One region of the Rhizobium sp. BK491 genome, then DNA from elsewhere that is predicted to be linked to it. Evidence: predicted binding sites of a transcription regulator. Region 1 holds the regulator's gene; each other region holds the start of a gene.
The links. The regulator LexA, encoded in region 1, represses DNA repair genes until DNA is damaged. The targets are predictions, from matches to a motif close to TGTTCNNNNTGTGTTCNG.
Positions count from the first base shown of each region.

Region 2: FHX05_RS03500 (UvrD-helicase domain-containing protein) is a predicted target of LexA. The motif match lies at 1,747-1,764, and genes of this name have one in related genera.
Region 3: FHX05_RS23675 (helicase-related protein) is a predicted target of LexA. The motif match lies at 3,235-3,252, and genes of this name have one in related genera.
Region 4: FHX05_RS25775 (ImuA family protein) is a predicted target of LexA. The motif match lies at 3,860-3,877, and genes of this name have one in related genera.

Region 1 is NZ_JACIAR010000001.1:189,354-194,723, forward strand. It holds gene FHX05_RS01040 (ComEC/Rec2 family competence protein) at 1-907, shown strand, start outside; gene lexA (transcriptional repressor LexA) at 888-1,610, opposite strand; gene FHX05_RS01050 (VOC family protein) at 2,031-2,918, shown strand; gene kdsA (3-deoxy-8-phosphooctulonate synthase) at 2,915-3,754, shown strand; gene eno (phosphopyruvate hydratase) at 3,903-5,177, shown strand.
Region 2 is NZ_JACIAR010000001.1:700,045-705,414, forward strand. It holds gene FHX05_RS03495 (flagellin) at 281-1,255, opposite strand; gene FHX05_RS03500 (UvrD-helicase domain-containing protein) at 1,817-4,282, shown strand; gene FHX05_RS03505 (GIY-YIG nuclease family protein) at 4,674-4,958, shown strand; gene FHX05_RS03510 (helix-turn-helix domain-containing protein) at 4,938-5,300, opposite strand.
Region 3 is NZ_JACIAR010000005.1:396,745-402,114, reverse strand. It holds gene FHX05_RS23705 (acetyl-CoA C-acetyltransferase) at 1-440, shown strand, start outside; gene phbB (acetoacetyl-CoA reductase) at 604-1,329, shown strand; gene FHX05_RS23695 (hypothetical protein) at 1,463-1,633, opposite strand; gene FHX05_RS23690 (YMGG-like glycine zipper-containing protein) at 1,779-2,033, opposite strand; gene FHX05_RS23685 (DUF3309 family protein) at 2,079-2,234, opposite strand; gene FHX05_RS23680 (hypothetical protein) at 2,501-2,722, opposite strand; gene FHX05_RS23675 (helicase-related protein) at 3,494-5,370, shown strand, end outside.
Region 4 is NZ_JACIAR010000008.1:82,208-87,577, reverse strand. It holds gene FHX05_RS25785 (error-prone DNA polymerase) at 1-1,606, opposite strand, end outside; gene FHX05_RS25780 (DNA polymerase Y family protein) at 1,603-3,114, opposite strand; gene FHX05_RS25775 (ImuA family protein) at 3,035-3,799, opposite strand; gene ligD (non-homologous end-joining DNA ligase) at 4,081-5,133, shown strand; gene FHX05_RS25765 (SOS response-associated peptidase) at 5,193-5,370, shown strand, end outside.

The DNA.
Region 1 (5,370 bases):
GATGCTGCTGATGCCTTTCGGAATCGATGGACCGTTCTGGAAAGTCACCGGTGAGGGACTGGAGCTTGTGATCGCTATTGCAAAAACGGTGGCTGGGTGGGGAGGTGACATTACCTTTGGCCGCCAGCCCGGCTGGCTGATGCCGACTTTCATCGCCGGCTTCCTGATCATGAGCATGCTGCGGACCCGGCTTCGCCATCTGGGCCTGTTGCTGCTGCTGTCATCTGTCGGTGTAGCCGCGTTCGGCTCTGGTGTGCCGAAGCCGGATCTGATGATCTCGGAAGATGGCATTCTGGTTGCCTTGCGCCAGGACGATATCCTCGCCACCAATCGCGAGAGACCGCAGGCCTTCATCTTCGAGCAATGGCAGAAAGCGCTGGTCGCGGCCGAACATCAACCGCCGACCATGCTTCCGACCGATAGCCGGCTTCCGCAGATCAGCAAGACGGATCGGCATAAGCGATTAAGCAATGCCGAGCAGAAGGCGGTCCGCACAGCAATGGAAGAAGCTTTGGACCGCACCATGCAAGGCAGCTTTGCTTGTCAGAAGGGAGCATGGTGTGTCGCCATGCTCGAAAACGGCGCGATATTGGTCACCATCGAGAACGCAGCCTATCTGCCCACGGCTTGCGACACCGGGAATATTATCGTGACGCCAATCCGGCTGCGGCTGGACCATTGCCGCTCCGGAGCAACGCTCATAACCGGTGCGACATTGCGCAAAACCGGCTCCATCGAAATGGTGCTTACCTCAGACAAACCCATTATATCCGCCGCATTCAACAACCCGCAGCGCCCATGGACCAGGCATCGAACTTATGATTGGCGCACCGGCAAATTTAACGCGCCAATTGCAAAGGCACCACCAGTTCTGGACAATTCACCGGTCAGTGATAGCGACGAATAAGGCCGACGAGCTTGCCCTGAACCTTGACGCGATCCGGCCCGAAGATGCGGGTTTCATAGGCTGGGTTCGCGGCTTCCAGCGCGATGGAGGCACCCTTGCGACGGAAGCGCTTCAAGGTAGCTTCTTCATCGTCGACGAGTGCAACGACGATATCGCCGGGATTGGCCGTGGTCGAATTGCGGATAATGACCGTATCGCCGTCGAAAATTCCGGCGTCGATCATCGAATCTCCTCGAACTTCAAGCGCATAATGTTCGCCGGAGCCGAGCATGTCGGCGGGAACGGTAATGTCGTGCGTATTGTTCTGGATGGCGGAGATCGGAACGCCGGCTGCGATGCGACCCATCACGGGTACGGACGCCGAGCCGTTGTGATCGTCATTTGCCACTTTCGACGGAGCGGGCGGGGCAACGGGCTGTGGCTTGCCGAGGCTGCCCTCGATGACGCTGGGCGAAAAACCGCGGCGCTGTTGCAGGCTCGGATTATAGGCGTCGGGAAGCTTGATGACTTCGAGCGCTCTGGCCCGGTTCGGCAGCCTGCGGATGAAACCTCGCTCCTCCAGCGCCGTGATCAGGCGGTGAATGCCGGATTTGGATGCCAAATCCAGTGCATCCTTCATCTCGTCGAAGGATGGCGGAACACCGGATTCCTTCATGCGTTCGTGAATGAAGAGAAGCAGTTCCTGCTGCTTGCGCGTCAACATCGTCTTGGAACCCCAGAATCAAGAAAAGCCGTGAAACAAATCCAGAACGGACACTATATGTTCCATATGTGTTCCGCAAGTGCTTAAATTTCGGTAAAGCCTTGTGGGGCCAGTTAAATAATTACCATTTGCGAATAGATCGGATCGGAACATCGAGGCGCCATATCTGCGTTAACCCATGGAAAAATATGAGAAATGCCGCTCTGTTCGCTCCCAGGGCCTTGTCGTTCAGTCCGTGCGCCCAGCATTTGGATCAAAGTGCCACACTACTGCATAAGCCGGCTATGGGAGAGAATCAGCAATCACGTTTGCGAGATCGCCTTCAATCCATGTCGTGTGCTTCGGGATGTTCCGTCCTTCCATCTTGAATTGCTTGGGGGATGGGCGCAAATCTGCTTCCGCAAGCAAACAGGAGAAGCCATGATTTCGTCTCCGCATCCGCTGGATCATCTCGTGCTGCCGACCGTCAATATCGCTCTGGCGCGCGAACGCCTCGGCAAGCTCGGTTTCACGGTGGCTCCAGATGCGCGCCATCCCTTTGGCACTCAGAATGCCTGCGTCTTCCTTGCCGATAAAACCTATCTCGAACCTCTGGGCGTCGCATCTCCGGAGCAATGCGAGAAGAGCATCGTGGATGGCAATGTTTTCGTCGCGCGCGATCAGGCTTATCGTTTCCGGGTGGGGGATGATGGCTTCTCGGCCGTGGTATTCGGTACGGATGATGCGGTGGCGGATGACAAGCGTTTCAACGCGGCGGCGATTTCGGCGGGGCGAATGCTGGATTTCTCCCGTCCGATGAAGATGCCGGATGGAACCGAAACCACGGCAGGCTTTCGTCTTGCCTTTGCCGCCGATCTGCGCGCGCCGGATTTTCTCGCTTTCTGCTGTCAGCGCATCAATCCGCTGCCGGCTGATCGCAGCGCGCTCGAGCGTCACGAGAACGGCGTGACTGGTATCGCGCGGGTAGCGCTTTGCGCGCCGAAGCCGGCGGTCTATCGCGGTTTCTTCGAAGAGGTTGTCGGCGCCCCACGCATTATGGAGCATTCCTTTGGCCTGACAATCAGGACTGCCAATGCCGATCTGGAGATTTTGACGCCCGAAGGAATGGAGGCATTCTATGATCTGCCTGTTCGCACGAATGATCCGGGGCTCAGGGCGCGGGCAATCCTTTTCAAAACGCGCGATCTTTCCGTGACATCGTCGCATTTCACTGCTAACGGCGTCACCTATACGCGTAAGAACAATCGTCTATTGGCGAGGTTGGCGCCCGGTCAGGGCGCATTGTTCGCCTTTGAGGAGATAAAATGAGCACAAATTCCGAAGTCACCGTCGGCGAGGGTGCCTCCAAGGTCCTTTTTTCCAATACTGCAAAGCTGTCGCTGATCGCCGGTCCCTGCCAGATGGAAAGCCGCGACCATGCTTTCATGGTTGCCGGCGTTTTGAAGGAACTTTGCGGCAAGCTGGGCATCGGCCTCGTCTACAAGTCCTCCTTCGACAAGGCCAACCGCACTTCGCTGTCCGGCAAGAGGGGCATCGGCCTGGAAAAGGCGCTGGAGGTTTTTGAAGACCTGAAGAAGGAATATGGCTTCCCGGTCCTGACCGACATCCACACGGAAGAGCAGTGCGCCATCGTTTCCAAGACGGTCGATATCCTGCAGATCCCGGCTTTCCTGTCGCGCCAGACAGACCTTTTGGTTGCCGCTGCCAAGACCGGCCGCGTGGTCAACGTCAAGAAAGGCCAGTTCCTGGCGCCATGGGATATGAAGAACGTGCTTGCCAAGCTGAACGAAAGCGGCAATCCGAATATTCTTCTTTGCGAGCGCGGCGCCTCCTTTGGCTACAATACGCTTGTTTCCGACATGCGCTCGCTGCCGATCATGGCGGCGATGGGCGCGCCCGTCATCTTCGACGCGACCCATTCCGTGCAGCAGCCAGGCGGACAGGGCGGTTCGACCGGCGGCGATCGCCGGTTCGTCGAGACACTGGCGCGCGCCGCCGTCGCCGTCGGTGTCGCAGGCGTTTTTGTCGAGACGCATGAGGATCCGGACAATGCACCGTCAGATGGCCCGAACATGGTCTATCTGAAGGATATGCCGCGGCTTCTGGAGAAGCTGCTGGCCTTCGACGCCATCGCCAAGGCCTGAAACGTAGCCGGCATTCAACAGGCTGACATGAACTTGCGTTACGGGCCTGCAGGAGTGCCAAATCGCGGCGCGGATCGCCATTGAAATTTCCGCGCCTTCGATTAAGACGATTTAAATCGATTTATAAACCAGCGAGCAGGGAGCTATCATGACCGCAATCACCGACATTATCGCCCGCGAGATTCTCGACAGCCGTGGCAATCCGACTGTCGAAGTCGATGTCTACCTCGAAGATGGCAGCATGGGCCGCGCGGCGGTTCCGTCGGGTGCGTCGACCGGCGCGCATGAAGCTGTCGAGCTTCGCGATGGCGGCAAGCGCTACCATGGCAAGGGTGTCGAGAAGGCCGTCGAAGCCGTCAATTCGGAAATCTTTGACGCGATCGGCGGCATGGATGCCGAAAACCAGATCCAGCTCGACAACATCATGATCGAGCTCGACGGCACGCCGAACAAGTCGCGCCTCGGCGCCAACGCCATCCTCGGCGTCTCGCTCGCCGTTGCCAAGGCTGCTGCCCAGAGCGCCAACCTGCCGCTCTACCGTTATGTCGGCGGCGCTCACGCCCGCCTGCTGCCAGTCCCGATGATGAACATCATCAACGGTGGCGCCCATGCCGACAACCCGATCGACTTCCAGGAATTCATGATCCTGCCGATCGGCGCTGACTCGATCCGCGAAGCCGTCCGCATGGGCTCAGAAGTCTTCCACGTTCTGAAGAAGGAACTGGCATCGCAGGGTCACAACACCAACGTCGGTGACGAAGGTGGTTTCGCACCGGGCCTTTCCAGCGCCCCGGCAGCTCTCGACTTCATCATGAAGTCGATCGAGAAGGCCGGCTACAAGCCGGCCGAAGAAATTGCTCTCGGCCTCGATTGCGCTTCGACCGAATTCTTCAAGGACGGCAAGTATGTTCTCGAGGGCGAAGGCCGCACGCTGGAATCCGGCGCCATGGCTGAATACCTCGCAGAACTCGCAGCCAAGTACCCGATCGTTTCGATCGAAGACGGCATGGCTGAAGACGATTGGGAAGGCTGGAAGACGCTGACCGACCTCATCGGCAAGAAGACCCAGCTCGTCGGCGACGACCTGTTCGTCACCAACTCTGCCCGCCTGCGTGATGGCATCGGCATGGGTGTAGCCAACTCGATCCTCGTCAAGGTCAACCAGATCGGCTCGCTGACCGAGACCCTCGACGCCGTGGAAACTGCGCACAAGGCGAACTACACCGCCGTCATGTCGCACCGCTCCGGCGAAACGGAAGATTCCACGATCGCCGATCTCGCTGTCGCCACCAACTGCGGCCAGATCAAGACCGGCTCGCTGTCGCGTTCGGACCGTCTTGCCAAGTACAACCAGCTCATCCGTATCGAGGAAGCGCTTGGCCCGCAGGCAAAATATGCCGGCCGCTCCATCCTTCGTGGCTGATATCCGAAGCCTTGGATCCGCACGGGTCTGCGGCCAGATTGTTTGCTTGGATCGAACCGCGCCTTCGGGCGCGGTTTTTTGTTGGTCCTGGCAGTTAGAGTCAACGGACAGTTAATCTCTGCCGGTTATCTTGGCTGCAGGTATTTGATTTCATGTGATCTTGTTTGGGCCGAACGGGCTTTGAGGAGATCGC
Region 2 (5,370 bases), 510 kb from region 1:
ATATGAAGCATTGCGGCAATATCGTGAAGAGAAATCTATGAGGCCCTTATATCTTTGGGATAGAAGCAATTTCGGCAACAATCTCTCAATATCTCGCGTGAACCATCGAATACATAATACACATTAGACCCTAGAACATTGCAAAGCCGAGCCATATCACCATCGCATTGACGCTGCCTCTGACAGCATCGCGAACACTCCAGCCAAGCGAAAAAACGGCTAAAGCCACCGAGACAATGAGGATATGTATAACTCTACCTTTTGTGATTTTTGTTAGCGCTCAGAGATTCTGGAAAAGCTGCAAAGCCGTATTGTAGCTGGCATTGGCGATCGAGAGCGATTGCAGCCCGAGCTGCTGCTGAGCCTGCAGCGCCAGAACCTTGCTCGATTGCTGCTCCATATCGGCATCGACAAGCTTCCCGACACCGCTGGTCAGGGAATCGCTCAAATTCTTGGCGAACTCGGTCTGAAGATTGATGCGCGATTCGAGGGAGCCGAAGGCGGACCCGATCGTCTTGAGCTGGTTCAACATTCCCGTCACTGTGTTGACCATGTCGGCGATGGCCCCTTGGGTCGTATTCGCATCGAGCGAGATCTCCACCTGGCCGCTCGTATTGCCTTTCTGAGTGCTGACGAGCACATAGTTCCTTGCAGCCCCGGCCTCGGTCGCGAAAGACGTCGACGTCAGCACGCCATATCCGCCGGAGCCGCTCGACTGGTCATCGATCAGATAACGCGCATCGACCGATGTGATCGGGCCGCTCGTCGAGCTCACGCCGGCATAGCTCAGCATGCCGATCGTCACTGTCCCGTTGCTGCCGCGGATCAGCGAACCCGGCACTTCGTGCGGATCGGTAGGATCGGCGCCATCCCGCAGCACCGTCCAGTTGACGCCATTGAAGGTCGCAGACTCTCCGATGCTGCGCAGCTGCTGTTTCAGCTGCGCAATCTCGTCATTAAGCTTCGTTTTGTCGACGCTGGTCTCATAGGCGCTGACAAGCTTTGTCCTGATCTCTGTCACGACGTCGATCGCGCTGCCGACACCCGTGGAAGCCGTGCTGACTGTCGAAGCGGCGAGACCGAGCGCATCCTGAACCGACGAAATCGCACCGACGTCGGTATGCGTCAAAGTCGAGATTTTCCAGTACGTAGCATTGTCTCTCGCCGTTTGAACCCGCAGGCCCGACGACATCTGTCGTTCGGCATTACCCAGTTTGGCCTGGGTGTCCCTCAGCACTTCCAGCGCTGTATTCATAGAGGGACTGACCCTGATGAAGGTCGAAAAAATACTCACGGCACATGAACTCCGAACGCAACAATACGCAACATATACAAGGAGACATCGAAACCTTGCCGCGGGCGCTCATGCGCGCGGGCCGATCGCATCGGCAAACAGGAGCCAGGCAAAAACAACACCTGCGCTCTGGCGGTTACATATCGCCATGATTAGCAAACATGCTTAAAAATGCGCTAAGAACAACGCATAATTCACCATAATTGGGCGCGGGGGCGATAACTGGCTTAGCCCCGACGTGCTCGTCGCTATGCCGCGACGCGACGATGTGCGAGCATCGTGTACCGCGCCGAGTCGCATCATTTCACGCGGCCCCTGCTCCCCATGAATCGACTGCTAAACCACAATTTAGATACAAACGAAGTTGTAATCTTCAGTGAGACAACGACACGTTTTATTGGCTCGCCGGCATATCCGCTCCGTGATGCAAAACGCGTATCAAGAGCTGCGAATGTGCACTTTTTGTTCTAATTTCGGCCCGTTTCTTTTGCCTTTCGAGGTAGAATCATTACATTGGGCCGCATGACCATTGGACATGACGACATTCCCTTCTTTGACGAGGAGCCGGAGCACACCGTACCGCGCCGTTCTGCGCCGGCTGCCGGCAGCATTGGCGGCGGCATCGCGGCACGCGCCATGGCGGCACGCGACAGCGGCCGCCGGCCAGATTACCTCTCGGGCCTTAATGCCGAGCAGACGGAAGCCGTGGAAACGCTCGACGGCCCCGTTCTGGTGCTTGCGGGCGCAGGCACCGGCAAGACGCGCGTGCTGACGACACGCATCGCTCATATCCTCTCCACCAACCGCGCCTTCCCCAGCCAGATCCTCGCCGTCACCTTCACCAACAAGGCAGCCCGCGAGATGAAGGAGCGCATCGCGCTGCTCGTCGGCGGCGCGGTCGAAGGCATGCCCTGGCTCGGCACCTTCCACTCGATCGGTGTCAAATTGTTGCGCCGTCATGCGGAGCTGGTCGGCCTCACCTCCAGCTTCACCATTCTCGATACCGACGACGTCATCCGCCTGATCAAGCAGCTGATCCAGGCCGAAGGGCTCGACGACAAGCGCTGGCCGGCCAAGCAGTTTGCCGGCATGATCGATACCTGGAAGAACAAGGGCCTGAGCCCCGCCGATATTCCGGAAGGCGATGCGCGCGCCTTCGCCAACGGCAAGGGCCGCGAACTCTATGCCGCCTACCAGAACCGCCTGAAAACGCTGAACGCCTGCGACTTCGGCGATCTCCTGCTGCATCCGATCAATATATTCAGGCAGAATCCTGATATCCTCAAGGATTATCACCAGCGCTTTCGCTATATCCTGGTCGACGAGTATCAGGACACCAATACGGCGCAATATATGTGGCTGCGCCTGCTGGCGCAGCGGCAGAAGGGCGAGCCGCAGAATGTCTGCTGCGTCGGCGACGACGACCAGTCGATCTATGGCTGGCGCGGTGCGGAAGTAGACAATATCCTGCGCTTCGAGAAGGACTTTCCCGGCGCCAAGGTGATCAAGCTGGAGCGCAACTATCGCTCCACCGAGCATATTCTCGGTGCCGCCGCGCATCTGATCGCCCATAATGAAGGTCGGCTCGGCAAGACGCTGTTCACCGACCGCTCCGATCCGGACGATATAAAGGTGCAGGTGCATGCCTCCTGGGATTCCGAGGAGGAAGCGCGCGCGATCGGCGAAGAGATCGAGCAGTTGCAGCGCAACAAGCACAATCTCAACGACATCGCCATCCTCGTGCGCGCCTCCTTCCAGATGCGCGAATTCGAAGACCGTTTCGTCACGCTCGGTCTCAACTATCGCGTCGTCGGCGGCCCGCGCTTCTACGAGCGCCTCGAAATCCGCGATGCCATGGCCTATTTCCGCCTCGTCTGCCAGCCGGCCGACGATCTCGCCTTCGAGCGCATCATCAACACGCCGAAGCGCGGCCTCGGCGACACCACCGTCCGCGCTTTGCACGACTATGCCCGCGTACGCGATATCCCGATGCTGGCGGCAGCGGCCGATATCATCGAGACGGATGAGATGAAGCCGAAGGCGCGCAAGGCGCTGTTCGACGTCGTACAATCTTTCCGCCGCTGGCAGGGCCTGCTCGAAAACACGCCGCATACCGAGCTTGCCGAGCAGATTCTCGAAGAGTCCGGCTATACGGACATGTGGAAGAACGACAAATCGGCGGAAGCGCCGGGGCGCCTGGAAAACCTGAAAGAACTCATCCGCTCCATGGACAGCTTCGAGTCCATGCGCGGCTTCCTCGAACACGTCGCCCTCGTCATGGATGCCGAGCAGAACGAGAATCTCGACGCCGTCTCTATCATGACGTTGCACTCCGCCAAGGGTCTGGAATTCGACACCGTGTTCCTGCCGGGCTGGGAGGAAGGCCTGTTTCCGCATCAGCGCTCGCTCGACGAAAGCGGCCGCGCCGGGCTGGAGGAAGAGCGCCGCCTCGCCTATGTCGGCATCACCCGCGCCAAGCGCCGCTGCCACATCTGGTTCGTCTCCAACCGCCGCATCCACGGTCTCTGGCAATCCACGATCCCCTCCCGCTTCCTCGACGAACTGCCGGAAACCCATGTTCAGGTCGCCGAAGTCGAGCAATCCTATGGCGGGTACGGCCGCGGCGGCTACGGCCAGTCACGCTTCGACAAGGCAGATCCCTTCGCCAACACCTATTCGACACCCGGCTGGAAGCGCGCCCAGGCCAACCGCAACGATGCAACCCGCGACAACTGGGGCAGCCGCTCCGGCCATGCCGTCGAACGCATCGGCTACGGCGAAAGCGGCCCGAAGGTGCGCACCATCGACGGCGAGCTGGTGGCCAAATCCACCTCCTCCGAACCCTCCAAATTCGCTATAGGCGACCGCGTCTTCCACATCAAATTCGGCAACGGCAACGTCTCGGAAATCGAGGGCAACAAGCTGACGATCGAATTCGACCGCGCCGGGCAGAAAAGGGTGTTGGATGGGTTTGTGGAGAGGGTTTGATCGGGAGCGATTCCGGGTTTGGGGCCATAGAATCACCTGCTGATGCGGACCGCGGATATACGAAGGTCGCGATGGGACTCCTCATCTTCCTCCACTCCGTCATCCTCGGGCTTGACCCGAGGATCCATGCACAGGCTTCCCATCAAATTCGTATTGTCCATTTGAGGTACGAACGAGAGCGCGGCGTGCTTGGCGGCGACAAAGTCGTCTGACACGGCAATCAATTACGCAACAAAGAGGCTTGTGCTTGGATCCTCGGGGCAAGCCCGAGGATGACGGAGTGTGGGCTATGCCGTCGGTGGCAAATGTGAGCACGGATCCGGCATCAATAGATCATCCGTCATCCCTAGCGGCCCTTGACGACCACTACCCCAACCAGCGTCGTACACGCATGGGTGGATGCACTTACATCACCACCAATCACAAGCGAGGCACACTATACATCGGCGTCACCGCCGATCTCGAGCGTCGCATCTACGAGCGTCGCGAGGGCCTGACACCTGGCTTCGCTTGGAAATACGGATGCACGCGGTTGGTTTGGTATGAAGACCACGCAGACATCGTTTCAGCCATACAAAAAGAAAAATCGCTGAAACGCTGGTATCGACAGTGGAAGATCGATCTAGTCGAAAACACAAATCCGGACTGGCGAGATTTATACTACGAGCTCTGGTGAAGCCTCACGCTTCCCGGTCGCCTTCGCATCCCGATCCTTCAGCCACAGCCCAAACTCCTTGACCACGGCCACCACCTTTTCCAGACGCCTCCCATCTTCCGTCAGCGAATATTCGACCTTCACGGGAACCGTCGGATAGACCGTCCGCTTGATAAGACCCGCCTCCTCCAGTGCCCGCAGGTCCAGCGTCAACATTCTTTGCGAAATGCCAGGCATCAATCGCCGCAGTTCGTTGAAACGCTGGGGTCCATCGACCAGATAGGACACGATCAGCAGCCGCCAGCGGCCTCCCAGCAAGTGCATCGCCTCTTCCACGGAGCAACCCGTCACGGTCTTTTTCATCGCGCATACCTCATGTGCATGGCGGTATAATTTTTGTACCTAGATGTCAAACTTTTCCGTTCTTACTATT
Region 3 (5,370 bases), on a different contig from region 1:
CCGGGCTTAACGACGGTGCTGCCGCTGCCGTGCTCATGACCGAAGCGGAAGCCTCGCGCCGCGGCATCCAGCCGCTCGCTCGCATCGTTTCCTGGGCAACAGCCGGCGTCGATCCGCAGATCATGGGTACGGGGCCGATACCGGCCTCCCGCAAGGCGCTGGAAAAGGCCGGCTGGTCCGTCAACGACCTCGATCTCGTCGAGGCCAATGAGGCGTTTGCTGCCCAGGCCTGCGCCGTCAACAAGGATCTCGGCTGGGATACGTCGATCGTCAACGTCAATGGCGGCGCGATTGCCATCGGCCATCCCATCGGCGCTTCGGGCGCTCGCGTCCTCAACACGTTGCTGTTCGAGATGAAGCGCCGCGGCGCCCGCAAGGGACTTGCCACGCTTTGCATCGGCGGCGGCATGGGTGTCGCCATGTGCTTCGAGGCGCTCTAGAATCAAAGAAATAGAGCATGATGTCGTCCGAAAACCGCATGACACTTTTCGGCATCATGCTCTAAGGCGTTTTGAAGGGAATTTTCCAGAAGAAGTGATGAAAGCGAGCGGGCGACCCGACCTTCGGGCGTCACGCCTCCGCAACAAAAAAGGGGAGTGGCACATGAGCAGAGTGGCATTGGTAACCGGAGGTACGCGCGGCATCGGAGCTGCCATTTCGATGGCGCTGCACAATGCGGGCTATAAGGTGGCCGCAACCTATGCCGGCAATGATGAGAAGGCCCGGGCTTTCCATGATGTGACGGGGATTTCCGTTCACAAGTGGGATGTCACCGACTACGAGGCTTGCGGCATGGGTATCGCCAAGATCGAGCATGATCTTGGTCATGTCGACATCCTGGTCAACAATGCCGGCATCACCCGCGACGCCATGTTCCACAAGATGACGCCGCAGCAGTGGCACGAGGTCATCAATACCAATCTCACCGGCCTCTTCAACATGACGCACCACGTCTGGCAGGGCATGCGCGACCGCAGCTTCGGCCGCGTCATCAATATCTCGTCCATCAATGGTCAGAAGGGGCAGATGGGGCAGGCGAACTACTCCGCAGCCAAGGCGGGCGATCTCGGCTTTACCAAGGCGCTTGCGCAGGAAGGCGCTGCCAAGAACATCACGGTCAACGCGATTTGCCCCGGCTATATCGGCACGGAGATGGTGCTGGCGGTTCCGGAGAAAGTGCTCAACGAGCGCATCATTCCGCAGATTCCCGTCGGGCGCCTCGGCGAACCCGAGGAAATCGCCCGCATCGCCGTCTTCCTGGCCAGCGACGATGCCGGTTTCATTACCGGATCGACCATATCTGCCAATGGCGGCCAGCTCTTCGTCTAGGCAATTCAGGAAAAGCGCAGGCCAGTCTTCCGCTGGGAGCTGCGCAAGGGCTATAAAAAAGCGGCTCAGGGCTACGGAGCCGCTTCAGCCTGTATAGCGCGTTACGAACGGAATTACTGAGCTCCGCCGGCAATCATCCTCTTGTTGAGGCCTGCTGCTGATGTCGTGGCTTGAATTCCAGGATGACGGCCTCAAGGGCGAGCTGCCGCTTCTCTCTGTCTCGAGCTCTCGCCGCGCTCACCAGCGCGTAAAAAGTGGTGCCGGTAAGAACGAGTGCTGCAATGCTTGCGATGATTGCGGCCATGATGCCGTTCCTTTCTCAAAACACTGCCACCTCGCCGTGATCGACGGCGCGGGAAGACGATTTTGTTGAGGGACCTGCCGCTCCCTGAATTTGTTCCGAGAGCGAATCCTGACCGGCCGCCAATGACGGCCGGTCAGGCAATGCCTTAGCGGCAGCGAGCCTCATAACGGTGACCGTAGCGGTCGCGATAAATGCAGTAGCCGCGACGATCTTCCGAACGCCCGATGAGGTTGCCGACTACGCCGCCAGCCACCGCGCCGACGGCGGCGCCGCCCCAGCTATGGGTGGCGACGCCACCGATCAGCGCGCCGGTGCCGGCGCCGATCGCCGTACCTTTTTCCGTTGCCGTGCACGACGCCAATGCGCCGACGAGGGCGATCGCGACGATAATCTTCTTCATGGTGTTAGCTCCCTGATGTTGCGAGGTTTGAACAATGTCGGCGGATCAGATGCGCCCCATTAATAACAGAATGAGGACAATGACGAGAACAAGCCCGAGACCACCCGATGGGCCATACCCCCAAGACCGGCTGTAACCCCAGCTGGGAAGTGCGCCAACCAACAGCAGAATCAGTATGACAAGCAATACCGTACCAAGCATGATATGTCTCCTCCATGTCCGTCCGGCTCGAATATCCCGCCATTATCGCCGTTCGACATGGCGTTAACCTTCCAGCTTTCCCACTCGAAACTGTTCCAGTGAATGGACGAATTCCTCAATTCTGCTCATAGAAACTTGCATGCGCGACAATTGTTCCGGCTAAGAAATAAAAATACACGCGCACAGCAGTTGGAATGCTTAGCGAATCCTTAAATGGGATCGCATCGGGTGACGGTTACAAGCGCGGCGGCAAATTCGTTGTATGGTTAAAATACCATTAAAATACAATGGGTTGTGGTGAACGAAACGGGAAAGGCCGGATGTCCGTGATTCGTCGGCGATTCGTTCTGCATTTGAACTTTGGTTAACGGCTGGGCGTTTGCCGACACGCCGAATACAAGGATGCTGCCGTCGGCAAATGTCGTCCAGGTGGTGTGTTCGCGGGCGAATTCGTTAATTCGCAGCGAACTCCGCAGCAGCATTGCCATTCAAGCTGACCTCTATGTCGCGATGCTGCTCCGGCGAAATACAACATGTAGCCGTGAACAAATGCGATACCCGCTGATATCCGCGATTCGTCACCGATTCGTTCCGGCTTTGATCGTTGTGTTAACGGCTGCACTTTTTGCGTGCATTTGTCGATTCATTATAGCTGCGCTCGTCAAAAGACGAACCGCAATCGCAGATTCGGGTCGGATTCGCATCTCAACCATTCAGAGTCCGGTATGCCTCTGCCGGGAAACCGCTAGATATTGTGGAGAACAAAACAGAATCGCTTGGAATCTGCGATTCGTCGCCGATTCGTTTCGACTTTGGCCTGGATGTTGATGTCGTCCGCTGATTCATGCGAAACTTTATTATTTACAGATTGTTAACGATGGCACGGCGCGAAATTTCTCTGGCCGAGGATTCTCCGCTTGACTCCTTTTTCCTGCGGAAAGCCGTGTAAACGAGATTCAGTATTTGGTGGCAATCTTTTCATTGCAATCCATATGTAGTCGTGAACAAATAAGGAACGCGACGGAGTCAGCGATTCGTCTCCGATTCGTTCTCAGGCTGTTCCGGAATCGCCCGGACTCGCATGGGATGCAAAGTAAATGTAGCTTGTGGTTGAAGCGCTCAAATATGAAATCGAATGTTGCCGCATCTGTTTTTTCATTCGGGTCTTGCCTTTGTCACATATGGTCGTCATCTGTTCGTTTCCTCCAGGAGGAATTGGCTGATCGGAAGACGGCTGTTTCTCGCCTATGCACGGACCTATGACTCAGACTTCGCAGCCCATGATCCTGAGCGGACGCGGCGTGACCGCAGTGCTCGGACCGACCAATACCGGCAAGACCCATTATGCCATCGAGCGCATGGTGGCACACGGCAGCGGCGTGATCGGCCTGCCGCTGCGGCTGCTTGCCCGTGAGGTGTATACGCGCGTCGTCGAGAAGGTCGGGGCGCACAACGTCGCGCTGGTGACCGGTGAGGAAAAGATATCGCCGCCCAATGCGCGCTATTCGGTCTGCACGGTGGAGGCCATGCCGCGCGAGACGCGCGCCTCCTTCGTCGCGATCGACGAAGTGCAGCTTGCCGGCGATCTGGAGCGCGGACATATTTTTACCGACCGCCTTCTGCATCTGCGCGGCCGCGATGAAACCCTGCTGCTCGGCGCGGGCACGATGCGGCCGATCCTTGAACAACTTCTGCCTGGGATTACCGTCCTCGAACGGCCGAGGCTATCGCATCTTTTCTACGCCGGGCAGAAGAAGATCACGCGGCTGCCGCAGCGCACGGCCATTGTCGCCTTTTCCGCAGACGAGGTTTATGCGATCGCAGAGCTTATCCGCCGCCAGCGCGGTGGCGCGGCCGTCGTCCTCGGGGCGCTCAGCCCGCGTACCCGTAATGCGCAGGTGGCGCTCTATCAGGCCGGCGATGTCGAATATCTGGTTGCGACCGATGCGATCGGCATGGGGCTCAACCTCGATGTCGATCATGTCGCCTTTGCGCAGGACCGCAAGTTCGACGGCTATCAATTCCGCAATCTCAATCCGGCCGAGCTCGGTCAGATCGCAGGTCGCGCCGGCCGCCATCTCAAGGACGGCACCTTCGGGGTGACGGGACAGGTCGATCCTTTCGACGACGAACTCGTGCGCCGGATCGAGGGACACGAATTCGACATGGTCAAGGTGCTGCAATGGCGCACCAAAGACCTGGATTTCGCTTCGATCGCGGCGTTGCGTGCAAGTTTGGAGGACGCGCCTCGCGTGCAGGGCTTGACGCGCGCGCTGCCTGCGGTAGACCAGCAGGCATTGGAATATCTGTCACGCGATCTGGAGATAGTCGATCTTGCCAGCAACCCGGCTCGGGTTGAGAAATTATGGGAGGCCTGTGCGCTTCCCGACTATCGGCGCATCACGCCTGCCCAGCATGCTGATCTCATCGCCACCCTCTTTTCTGATCTCGTGCGCTATGGCACGGTGAAAGAGGATTTCCTGGCCGAACAGGTGCATCGCGCCGATCGGACGGATGGCGAGATCGACACGCTTTCGGCGCGAATCGCGCAGATAAGGACTTGGACCTATGTGTCGAACCGGCCCGGCTGGCTTGCCGATCCGACACACTGGCAAGAAAAGACGCGGGAAATCGAAGATCGATTGTCCGACGCGTTACATGAGAGGTTGACGAAACGCTTTGTTGATCGCAGGACATCTGTGCTCATGAAGCGCCTGAGAGAGAATGCGATGCTGGAAGCTGAAATCAGTGTGAATGGAGATGTCTTCGTAGAGGGGCATCATGTGGGACAGTTGACCGGATTCCGGTTCACGCCTATCGCAGGGACCGAGGGGCCGGATGCCAAGGCTGTCCAGACCGCCTCGCAGAAGGCGCTCGGGCTGGAGTTCGAGGCACGTGCCGCACGTCTGCATGCGGCCGGCAACGGCGATCTCGCGATCAGTGCCGATGGCCTCGTGCGCTGGCTCGGCGACCCCGTCGCGCGCCTGTCAGGCAGCGATCATGTCATGCGTCCGCGCGTCATCCTGCTTGCCGACGAACAGCTGACCGGCAATGCGCGCGATCATGTCGCCGCCCGTATCGAGCGCTTCGTGAACCATCACATCAGCACGATCCTGAAGCCGCTGGACGATCTCCA
Region 4 (5,370 bases), on a different contig from region 1:
AGGCTTTTGCCATGCAGGTCAGCATGCCCAACGCCAGCACATCGACCTTCATGAACTTCAACGCCTCGACATCGTCCTTGTCCCATTCGATGATCTGGCGATCCTTCATCGTCGCCGGCTCGATCGGAACGAGATCGTCCAGCCGGTCGTGGGTGAGGACAAAGCCGCCGGGATGTTGGCCAAGATGACGCGGGGCTCCCATCAGCTGCTGCGCCAGTTTCAGCGTGAGTGCCAGACGACGATCGTCGGGATTGAGATTGAGTTCGCGGATATTTCGATCCGGCACTTCCTCCGACCAGGACCACATGCCTGATGACAGCGCCTTGATCACATCTTCCGGCAGGCCAAGCGCCTTGCCGACATCACGGATGGCACCCTTCGCCCGGTAGCGGGTGACGGTCGCGCAGAGTGCTGCCTTGTCTCTCGTGTAGGTCCTGTAGATCCACTGGATGACCTCCTCGCGCCGTTCATGCTCGAAGTCGACATCGATGTCCGGCGGCTCGTCACGCTCCTGGCTGACGAAGCGCTCGAACAGGAGATCATTGGTTGAGGGATCGATCGAGGTAATGCCGAGGATATAGCAGACAGCACTGTTGGCCGCCGATCCCCTGCCCTGACAGAGAATGCCCTGGCTCCGGGCAAAGCGCACGATCGAAAACACCGTGAGGAAGTACGGGGCGTATTTCATGGTGCGGATGAGGTCGAGCTCGTGCCGCACGGTTTTCAGCACGTCTGGCGGCAGTCCTTCCGGATAGCGGTCGGGCACACATTGCCAGACGTAATGCTCCAGCGAAGCCTGGGCATCCTTGCCCGGCACGATTGCTTCCTCCGGATATTGATAGGTCAGCTCCTCGAGCGAAAATTTGCACCGGCGCACGATCTCCGTGGTTCGGGCCAGCGCTTCCGGATATCGCGGAAACAGGCGTTCCATTTCTTCCGGCGGCTTCAGATACCGATCGGCATGGCGTTCACGCTCGAAGCCGACATCGTCGATCGTGGTGTTGTGCCTGATGCAGGTAACGATGTCCTGCAACTGGCGCCGGCCAGGCTCATGAAACAGAACGTCGTTGGTGACGACGGTCTTCACCTTGAAGCGTGCCGCCATGTTGGAGATCTCATGCAGCCGCATCTGGTCGTTGGGTCGCCGGCGCAGGCACAGCGACACATAGGCGCGGTCGCCGAAAACATGCGCCATCTTGCGCAGCTGCACCGCGCAAGTATCGTCCGGAAGATCCGGCACGAGAACGCCGATCATCCCTTCCGCGTATGCGATAACGTCGTCCCAGTGCAGGATGCAGTTGTTCTTGCCGCCACGCGATTTGCCAAGCGTGATCAGCCGCGTCAGACGCGAATAGGCGGCTCGATCCATCGGATAGACCAGCACGGACATTCCATCCGCGAGATCGAGCCGGCAGCCGACGACCAGGCGCAGACCGGTGGCGCGGGATGCTTCGAGCGCCCGGACGATCCCCGCCAGTGAATTGCGATCGACAATGCCAAGCGCCTGGATACCCAGAGCCTTTGCGGTTTCGAACAGTTCCTGCGCCGACGATGCCCCGCGCAGGAAAGAAAAATGCGTCGTAACCTGCAGCTCGGCGTAACTCATGCGAAAATCCCATGGCAGAACCAGCGGTGGGAACCGGTATCCGGATCGACGCCATCGCCGGAGCGAAAAACCCAGAGGCGCTCGCCCGCCGCATCCTCGATGACAAAGTAGTCGCGCACCGCCTCCATTTCGGCGTCGCGCTGCCACCATTCTCCAAAAATACGTTCCGGGCCATCAGCACGCTTGATCTTGCGGCGCTTGCCACGCCAGACGATCGAAACCGGCGGCCGGTCCGGCATCAGCGCAATCGCCTCGATCACTTCCGGCCGGGCCAGCAGCCGGACTGGCCGGCGCCAATGACTGACCCAGGTCACTGCGACCGGATCGGCAGCAGGACTGATCCTCTGGACGGAGCGTTCCGGTACGTCGGAGGCAACCGGTGCGACCCGATAAACACGCTGGCCGCGATTTCCATAGATATCGATGAGCGGCGTGACGTCGGTAACGTCATCCTCGACCAGAGCGGACGCTTTCTGCGCCTGCTCCAATGGCTCGGCCATGACCGCGACGAGCGTGAGCTTTTCGATCCCGAAGCCCGGCTCGATCTTTTCCGTCCGGTCCCGAAACAGTTTTTTCAGCCAGGCAACATCGCGGGCAGGTTTGGCTGTTCCCGCGCGGATCGCCTGTCTCGTGCCGTCGACTGTCTCAACAACGAGATCGGCTCGGCGCACGCCCAGCCCGCGCTTCTGGAGCTCATCAACCAGCTGGACAACAAGGCGGCCGACATATTTGTTGATCGTCTCGGCCGCGCCGATCGGTTCGGCAAAAGCTTTGGCGACTTCAACCAGCTCAGGCGTGCGGATCGGCTCGATGGGCTCGGCAACACGACAGAGCATCTGGTCAAGGCGGCGGCCGACCTCCGGACCGAAACGAAGCGTCAACGGCGCGCGTGGCGCGTTGGCAACCTCGCCGATCGTTTGGAAACCGAGGATTCGCAGGTCAGAGACAGTCTTTGCCGGCAGGCGCAGCAGCGATATCGGCAGCTTTTCGACGGCACGCACGGTCTCGCCGGGTAGAATGACGATCGTCTCACAATTGACCGCGCGGGCGCAAGCGTGGGCAGCTCCCCAGCTGTCGGCGACCGCCACACGGGCGGTCAGTTTTCTTGCCAGGAACTGGTTGGCGATTTTCGTCACCATGGGAAGCTCGCCGCCCTGCAGATGGTCGGCACCTTCGGTATCCATGACGATGCCGTCGCTTCCGTCCACCGCAACGATTGGCGAATAGATCGTCAGCGCCCAGAGCGTGATGCGTTCAAGGGCCGCGGCGTCCGCTGCAGGATCGGCATCGATGAGCATCAGGCCGCGAAACAGCGACTGCGCCTTTGCGGCCGGCATGCCGACGTGGACACCCGCCTTTTTTGCAGTCGGGTCGGCGGCCGACACCCATCGCTTCGATCCGCTTTTCGCGATCACGGCGATCGGCTGTTCAGGCGGAATAGACGGATCGGCGCGACGAATGCGATCCGTCGGCAGATCCGGAAGATAGATCGAGACGACCCTTGTCATCGCACGCCCTCACGAGAAACTCAGCACACTCACCCGCTTTCACGCGCATCAATTCCAGAAACCATTGAGCCCTTCCCACTCCGGGTACCGGCAGCTCTTCCGATGGCATAACGCTCACCCGCCATCTTGTCGTCGAGGCCGTGGGCTGGCCAAAATCATTCGCCTCCGTCTGTCGCCGCCATCGTCGGACCGCGAGCGCCATCGTGCCGGTTCGCTCGGCCGCCAACTGCAGCCGACGGGAACTGACCATCGGCAGGCGAACGAGCTCGCCGACGACAGCGCCGAGACCGCCGAAGGACAGCCCCTCCTCCATATTGGCGAGCACATCCTCTTCCCGATCGGATTCCACGAAGATCACACGGTCGGGATGGAGGCCAACCTGCGCCAGAGCCGGAAAGAACAGATCAGGTCGCGTCAGGCACCAGACGACGGGCCCTTTGGTTCGCGCGGCAATGCCGGCGACACAGAGGGCGGCAGCCGCGCCATCGACAGTGCCCGAGCCACCGCCCGCAAACTCATGCAGCGCGCCATAGGCAAGGCCGCCGCCAGGCAGCGCCGCATCGATCTCGGGAACACCGAAGGCGAGTGTTCCGGCCCGCTTCGCGGATCCGCCCTCCATGGAGGCGATGCGGTCGCGCAGGTCGCAGATCACATCGGAGATCCCTTTGGGGCGGGCAGCAGTCATCATTCACGGCTCCCTTCAAGATCGTGTTCAAAGGATCGACATCATGTCGTACGGGCTATATGTTCATTGTTTGTTCTTACGGCACGAAAGAGTCAAGCACCACAGAGTTGAGGAATATTATCCCAGCATTAGGAAATCCAAAGATTCGAAGGGGATTCAAGGACGTAAGCAGAGTTGAGATTTTTGCCAGTTCCGTGTTCCCGTCGAGCGCCGATGGTGGATAGCGGGGATAGATGTGGAACGTCACAGTATTCTTAAGGTTTTTGTGCTGAACTCTCGGCATGACGAAGCCCCCGAGATCAAAGCCGCTTCTTCGCGATACCGAAGCCCCGATCCGCTCGAAGCCACGTCAGAAGCGTAACCCGGCGCAGCCACAGCTTCTGTTCGACCCCATGCCTGATCGCGTTGAGCCGGCCCTCGCTGAGCTGAAGGCGCGTCCGCCTATCGGTGACCAATGGAGCTGGGAGCTGAAATGGGACGGCTATCGACTGGCTGTCCACATCGAGCCAACGGGCATCCGGATCCTCACGCGTGGCGGCCATGACTGGACGCATCGGTTTCCGGCGATCGAACAGGCCGCTCGAGCGCTCGGGCCGGCGACGATGATCATCGATGGCGAGGCGGTGGTGCTCGACGAAAAAGGACGGCCGGATTTCGGGCTGCTGCAGCAGTCGTTGGGAGCCAGCGGCAAGACGGCTGGCAATCGAGCTTCTGATGCGATCCTCTACGCCTTCGACCTTGTCTATCTCGATGGCCATGACCTGCGAAATGTCGAATACCGATCGCGTCGGCATCTTCTCGAGGACACGCTCGATGGCAAAGACGGCGCCATCCGTCTGTCAGAAACACTCGACGCCGAACCCAATGCCTTGCTTGACAACGTCTGCCGCCTCGGTCTGGAAGGCATTGTCGGCAAGCACCTCGATCAGCCCTATCGCTCCGGCCGCACCGGCGATTGGGTGAAGGTCAAATGTGTCCAGAGCGAAGCCTTCATGGTGGTCGGCTATGAGCCATCGACAGCGTCGCCTTCCGGCTTCGCTTCGCTGTTGCTTGCCGCATACCGCGGTGACGACCTCGTCCATGTCGGCAACGTCGGCACAGGCTTCAAAGAGGCCGAGATGATCAGGCTGCGTACGGTACTGGACAAGCTGCGTTGGAAACGAAAACTGCCGCCGGTGCCCTATGCCGGAAAGGCAGATATCGTCTGGGTCGAGCCAACGCTGATCGCCGAGATCGAGTTTCGGGCATGGACCGGAGACGGCAAATTGCGGCACGCTTCCTACAAGGGCCTGCGGGAACGGCAGGACAATGCCGACGTGTTCAAGCTCGACTAGCGAAATCAGAGCCATCCGCTAGATTGTTTCCGCGGTCTGAGCGAAGGGGATGGCGCGGCATGTGTAATCTTTATCGGATGGAAGACAAGGATTGGGTCTCGAAATGGGCCCAGGATGCCGAAAGCCTGATCAATCTAATGCCGGCCTATCAGATGAACCCCGACCAGATGGGGCCGATCGTCCGCAACACAGCTGACGGCAAGAAGCAGCTGGTGCATGCGCGATGGGGACTGCCCT